One region of the Paenibacillus sp. JMULE4 genome, then DNA from elsewhere that is predicted to be linked to it. Evidence: riboswitches for the same ligand, from Rfam matches in the RefSeq annotation. Region 1 holds a riboswitch; each other region holds the start of a gene.
What was found. A riboswitch is a leader RNA that binds a small molecule or an ion and turns the genes downstream of it on or off. The one in region 1 is predicted to bind cyclic di-GMP.

Region 1 (2,267 bases):
CGATACGTCGTATAACCGTCCGTAAAACCGTTTCCTGTTTTCTGCCGCTGCTGTGAGCCGCAACCATTTGTAGCGTACGCGTTAATTCAGGGATGTAGGACAGTTCTGACTGCATGTACTTCAGTCTCGCCTTCCAGTCCTTGTAAGACTTCAGCCATAATTCTACTTTCTCATAGGGGACGGGGTGCTGGGTCAGCGTCATCACAACTCCCTCCTTGCTGTGCATGCTGCCTGAAATTGTTCCGCCAGCCTGCCTGTTAATCGTCATGATTATAGGTTGTTCACGCTCCGTTTTCATTATCATCGTCCCTTCTCTAGTAAAGTGGAGGAAGCAGTAAGGATGCCATTTTTCGCAACTTAAGTCAATTTTTGATTCTCACCTCCTACAAACTTGGTAATAAAATTCCTCTGTAGATACCTGCATTTGTCCACATTTTACCAATAATACATTCGAAAGAGGAGGGTGATTTTTCCCTCATACCAACAGATCATTGGTTGTCAAACCATCGCGAAACGGCTCGAATCGGAAACGAATCGCTAACAGGTGATGCGATCTAGTTGATCGTACAAGCCCCTACGTTTCGCTTTTTCCGCTGCTTCGCGAATGGAAGATACGTCGAATTTGCGAATGATATTGCGAACATGCGTCTTCATTGTGTTAGACGTGATTCCGAGCAATTCTCTAACTACCGGTTGTGTATAGCCCCAACCGATCAACTGCAAGATTTCTTTTTCAGTAGGAGTCAGCATTCGATGCAATTCCCTTCGCTTAACAAGTCCAATTTCATTACGGATGATGGATGCAACATCGGCGTGAAGGGAGGATTGCCCTTGATACGCTTCCCTGACGGCACTTGCGACATCCACATAATTGATCTTGGTAATATAATTGATCGCTCCGGCCAGCATTGCATCCACAATGATCTCGGGCTGGTAGAGTGAAGTCAAGATAATGATTGGCAGTGATTTGATCTTCAACACTTCGGCAATTGTATCCAATCCATCCTGTTGCGACGAATGTAACACCGGGTCATGAATCATTACGTCTAAATCCAATTGCATACTGGCTCGAATAGCCGATTCTTTGTTTGTTGCAATATGAGATATACTCATATCCGGCTCAGCATCGATCAACGCCGTCAACCGTTGTTGCCATACGGGGTCGCTGTCCACCAGCAATACTTGTATCCTGCTTTCTTGCCAGCGCATGACTTCTTCAACTTTTGCAGCATAGCGTACACGCTCCTCCATATATCATCACCTCGTATTCATTCTAGAATCACGACAAAAAGACACGTACCCTCAAACGGCCGTGTCTAGTTTTTCGTAGATGTGAGATTTGTGAGGGTAACCCGGCGATCATTGCAATAGTGCAGAAGACCCGTGGCTTTGCGTCCCAGCCTTTCGATCTGGTTTGCCATTTTTCCTATTATTTCTTCCAAATCATAGCCTTATAATACCATAATTTTTATTTTTCTGGCACCGCCCTAAGTCCCACGTGTTTAAATGTGTTGATATTTGTCGATTCTATATCATTTCATATCGAATGATACAGGATAAACTATAGAAGCGTCACAAATTGTAAGTTCGCGAAAAATTTCTTGATCACACAATAGGTCTAATCAACTACTCGTGGCTCTCACTCTGCATTATTTTTCCGTTGGCACCTCCCATGATTTACATTAGAGTCCAATATGTCAAGGTATCGCTTATGCCCAGCACTATAAATAACACACCCGCAAGTTTTTGTATCCACAACCCCCACCTTTTGGCACGCTTAACAATGACTCGATCTAACCCGAAACCTACAGCAAACCCGGCAATTAGTAAAAACGGCATTGCGGTACCGATTGCAAAAACAGATGGCAACACTACGCCATATGTTGATTGCAATGCCAAAGGCATAAGCGAACCGAAGAACAAAACAAACATTGTTGGACAAAATCCTAGCGAAAATGCAATCCCCATTAGAAAGGCTCCGCTCCTTCCTCCGGTTCGATCGGCCAATTTTTCAAAAAATCCTGCCACTCGAGCCCCAAGTTGAAAAGGAAGCCGAATCCAGCCAAGCAAAAACAATCCGATTAAAATCAATAACGGCCCAAGCAGCTTTCTTGCAAAAGAATATAAAGGGATCATGTCAGTGGATATCTTTTGACCGAAAAACCAAAACAAAGCACCGAAAATACTGAATACAATCATCTTCCCTAATAAATACATGAACGTTTCGGGCCACGACAACCTTGCTTGCGCTTGACGCTGCCCAAAGT
Region 2 (2,267 bases), on a different contig from region 1:
GTCCGGACGATTTCGCCGGCAGCGGGGAAAAGCTTCGGCACCCTTACAGCAAGGCATTGTGGAGAGCGCTCCCGCAAAACGGTTTTGAGCCGATCCCGGGCTTTCAGCCGCATCCGGATGCGCTCCCTGAAGGCTGCAGGTTTGCTCCGCGCTGTCCGATGGCTACGAACGAATGCATGAACTCTCTGCCCGAGATGCGATGGCTGCGCGGCGGATCGGTGAGGTGCATCCATGCTTCTTGAAGGGCGAAATCTGGGTTTTCATTACGAAAGGGCCTCTTGGATATTCAGGGGGATAGACATCATGATCAAGCCCGGTGAAGTGGTAGGGCTGGTCGGGCCAAGCGGCTGCGGCAAGTCCACTTTAGCCCGCATGCTGGCCGGCTATGAGAAGCCCAAGGAGGGAAGCGTTCTGTTGAATGGCGCTCCTCTGCCTTCCAAAGGCTTTCTTCCGGTTCAGCTGATATTTCAGCATCCGGAAAAAGCGGTCAACCCGCGATGGCTCATGCGGTCCGTACTGAAGGAGAGCTGGGACCCCGATGAACAGCTTCTTGCCTCTTTAGGCATTGAGGAGGAATGGCTAAACCGGCGGCCCGGCGAGTTGTCCGGCGGCGAGCTCCAACGATTCTGTATCGCCAGGGCCCTTGGTCCTAACACCCGTTTTTTGATTGCCGACGAGATTACCACGATGCTCGATGCCATAACCCAGGCCCAAATCTGGCATGCGGTGCTAGAGGCGGCCGAAAAGCGCGGTATGGGAATGCTTGTGATCAGTCATGATCAGCATTTGATCGGACGGGTTTGCACCCGGGTAATGAAATGGGGCTCTTCAAGGACGCTTTAGGGGGTTGACAACAAGCCGCGAAATATAAAACTTCCGAACCGGCAGGGGACTGGAAATCGGCATGTAAAACACACCAGCTGCGAATTTAGTTTCGTACTGGTGTTTTTTTAATGTAAAAAGACCTAGATGATATTCTAAAATATAGTACTAAAGACTCGTAAAAATGATAGTCAAATTGTGGAAAATGTGTTAGAATAAAAGAAAAGATGTCGAAACACCATAAATTAACACTATCCATGTCGATAGTTTTGACGATATACATATTTCTTTTGCACCAAATTGTAAACAATGTACAACCAATGATAGTCCGATCAAGGCACAGCCATTGAAAAGTGGTGTCGCAAAGCTAAAGGGGCTAACGTGTGGAAACACACCATGCCAGCCAGCCGCCGGAATGAGGAAGAAAACCCTTCATTCGGAGGGTTTTATTTTTTTTTGTAATCGAAAAAGATGGCTTCGTTAAAAAGAGGATGTTGTAGCCTGTGAGGATGGTGAGAGGCCATGTACGGTGTTTTTAATGAAAAGCGATTGAAACATTTATCGGAAGAAATTGAGAGAATTCGATTCAAAATGCATGGCATATTCAACATCAAGCTTTGTTTATCCGATCCGGAAGTTAAAGCATTAAGCAAGGAATTGGATTGTGCGGTGATCAGATACCAAGAGTATATCAAGCGATTGACATGAATGAAATAAGGACAATGAGAGGTATTTTACGGAAAGGGTGATGTCAGTGAACGGTGAACAGGCGGTAAACGGACTAACACAATTGCTGGTCAAAGATATAGTGACCTATGAGCATAGTATAAGGGTTGGAAAAATGGCCAAGCTGATGGCGGCCTATCTGAACTTTGATGAATTGCAAACCCAAAAATTGATTGCAGGATGCTGTTTACACGATATTGGCAAGGTACATATCCATGACTCCATTTTGAAAAAGAAATCCTCGCTCACACAGGAAGAGTGGAAATATATGAAGTGTCATGCTTTTTTCGGAGTTCAGATGGCCATCATGGAAGGAATTACCGATCAGGATGTCATCGATACCATTCATTATCATCATGAGCGTTGGGACGGTACAGGCTATCCCAGCGGCTTGAAGGGAAACGACATTCCTGTATATGCCCGCATTTGTTCGATATTGGATGCTTTCGACTGTATGATATCGGATCGCCCCTATAAAAAAGGGATGTCCATACAGCACGCTCGCGAAGAACTGCTGAACCAGAGTTATTCGCAATTTGACGGTCATTATGTTCAGGTGTTTCTCACCATCCAGGATATGATATTGGAACATATTCAAAGAGACTCCGTACATTCGATCGCCTATCATACGAGAGCTATATATCATTCGGGAATCGTATGACGATGAGATGAGTAGGTCACCGCCGGTGGCTTATTTTGGCTTTTGACGGCTGAAAATG
Region 3 (2,267 bases), on a different contig from region 1:
GCATGCCTCCATAGATGATCTTCTTCTCTTCTTCGAGCACGATGCCGGAGCTGTGAAAAGCCTGGATCATCTCGATCTCCGCATAGCCCAGAGAGGTACGGCCGCCAATGTTCATAGCAAACGTCTTCGCTCCCTGCCAGCTCATATACGTTGCCAGCTCGAAGGTGGCAACGACGGTGGCATCATTGTTTTTTGCGATCGGCACGGTATCCAGAATATGGTCCGGATGTGCGTGGGTAAGCAGGATGTGCTCCACTTTGATATCCTCCGGATTGGTAGCTGCCAAAGGATTGCCGGAAATAAACGGATCAATGATCAGAGAGTGTCCTTCGTGACTGAGTTGCACGCAAGAATGCCCATGATAGCGAATTTCCATAATGGTTACTCCTCCTTGGTATGGGAATCGGGTTCCTTTAGGACAAGCATCGTATGTACATTGTAACAAAGAACCCGCCATAAACTCAAAAAAAGAAAAACGTCCGCAAGATCATCGGACGGTTCATGGGTGCGCTAGCCCCACCCCTCATCTTTCACGATTTCAAAGGCGGACCGTAAACTTTCCATCCCATACCCAACGCCTATTTGAAAAACCGGCCGGTTCATCCGGCAAAAGCCTTCAATAATGCCTCCCTTACACGGTCTTTGCTGAAGGGCTTGACGATAAAATCGATGGCCCCCATAGAAACCGCACGAATCAAAAGCGCCTGCTGCCCCATCGCCGACACCATGATGACTTTGGCATCCGGGTCCATCGTCTTGATTTCCTTCAGCGCCGTAAGGCCGTCCATCTCCGGCATGGTTATGTCCAGCGTAACCAGATCCGGTTTAAGCTCGGAATAAAGCGTCAGGGCCTCCAGCCCGTTGCTTGCCTCCGCCACGATTTCATACCCAAATTCGATCAGGGAATTTTTGAGAATCATACGCATAAATAAAGAATCGTCTACGATAATAATTTTTTTCACGCCGGATTACCCCCACTTGTATGATGTATGTACGCAAGGATAAGTGGCAGCACGGTCCTATAATGGCAAGTGATCAGTCAAGCTGATTTGTAACACTCGAAAAAACTTGAGATGAGATGCCGGGTCACTAAAAAAGACCTCCCGTTTGCCGTAAAGGAGGCCCGTATCAGACGATTTCCTCCGGTCCTTCGGCAACTGGCTGACGTAGTTTGCACATTAGTCCCTTTAGCATTGCGTCCTTGACTTTCACCAGGGTTGCCTTAGTCGAGTGAACCGATAATCAAATGTATTATAGCATCCTATGGTGAAAATACAAGAGCGAACTCTCGGCCTGAATAAGGTTAAACGTCTCTTCTATTCTTATCTATAATTATACCTGTTCGTTCCAGGCATTGCCACAATTTTGTCAATTTTTATCAGTAAGCTATAGAGCGCCATGATCAATATGAGAATCCCGGATGTTCACTGCTTATGCCGCCTCTGACGTGCCCGTCCCTCTTCAGCATCCGGTTTCATCTTGAATGGGCAGCTTCCTCGGATCGGTCTGTCGCTAATGGGGGTTCAGGAGATAGTGCGGAAATCTCCTTTCTCCACTCCGGAGTCATGTCTATGTTCAGCGCTCCAAGCGAGGGCTCCAACTGTTCAACATTGCGGGCGCCAATGATCGGGGCCGTGATCCCGGGATGAGACATGACCCATGCCACCGCTAATGAAACCGGATGAACGCCATGCTCATCCGCGTACCGGGTGAAGCGGTCCGCCGTCTCGTAATAGCCTGCATCGGCATAACGAAGCTTGTAATTCGCCTGCTCAACGAGCCGCCCCAGTTCAGGCTTTCGGCCGACACCGTATTTCCCTGTCAACAGTCCGCCTCCCAAAGGGCTGTAGGAGATGACGCCCATCCGCTCGGATTGAGCCATCGGTAAAATTTCGACCTCCGCCTGACGTTTCACCAGGTTGTACATCGGTTGAATGCATTCAAACCGGGCAAGGCTTTCCCTGGCTGAAATCCCAAGCGCCTTCGCGATCTGCCAAGCCGCCCAGTTGCTGACTGCCGGATGCAGTATTTTTCCCTGCCGCTGAAGATCGTCCATAGCCCGCAAAATCTCTTCCATATCCGCTTCCGAATCGAAAGCGTGAACGAAATACAATTCGATCCGGTCCGTTCCGAGCCGCTTCAAGCTTTCCTCTACCGCAAGCATGATGTGCCTGCGTGATAAGCCCCGGTCATTGATGCCCTCTCCGGTCTTCCCGTGAACTTTGCTGGTAAGAATGACATCATTGCGGATTCCGGCAATGCACTTG

Region 2: linked by a shared signal. The riboswitch ahead of EXW96_RS28435 (aspartyl-phosphate phosphatase Spo0E family protein) and the one ahead of EXW96_RS16210 (response regulator) in region 1 are both predicted to bind cyclic di-GMP.
Region 3: linked by a shared signal. The riboswitch ahead of EXW96_RS07835 (response regulator) and the one ahead of EXW96_RS16210 (response regulator) in region 1 are both predicted to bind cyclic di-GMP.

Annotation. Positions count from the first base shown of each region.
Region 1 covers NZ_SGWF01000015.1:19,259-21,525, forward strand. Annotated here, with positions in the region: gene EXW96_RS16205 (hypothetical protein) at 1-298, opposite strand, end outside; gene EXW96_RS16210 (response regulator) at 538-1,251, opposite strand; cyclic di-GMP riboswitch class I at 1,344-1,429, opposite strand; gene EXW96_RS16215 (urease accessory protein UreH domain-containing protein) at 1,678-2,267, opposite strand, start outside.
Region 2 covers NZ_SGWF01000010.1:56,119-58,385, forward strand. Annotated here, with positions in the region: gene EXW96_RS02510 (ABC transporter ATP-binding protein) at 1-242, shown strand, start outside; gene EXW96_RS02515 (ABC transporter ATP-binding protein) at 232-843, shown strand; cyclic di-GMP riboswitch class I at 1,149-1,237, shown strand; gene EXW96_RS28435 (aspartyl-phosphate phosphatase Spo0E family protein) at 1,345-1,530, shown strand; gene EXW96_RS02525 (HD-GYP domain-containing protein) at 1,577-2,209, shown strand.
Region 3 covers NZ_SGWF01000011.1:542,900-545,166, reverse strand. Annotated here, with positions in the region: gene EXW96_RS07840 (metal-dependent hydrolase) at 1-376, opposite strand, end outside; gene EXW96_RS07835 (response regulator) at 600-962, opposite strand; cyclic di-GMP riboswitch class I at 1,150-1,232, opposite strand; gene EXW96_RS07830 (aldo/keto reductase) at 1,475-2,267, opposite strand, start outside.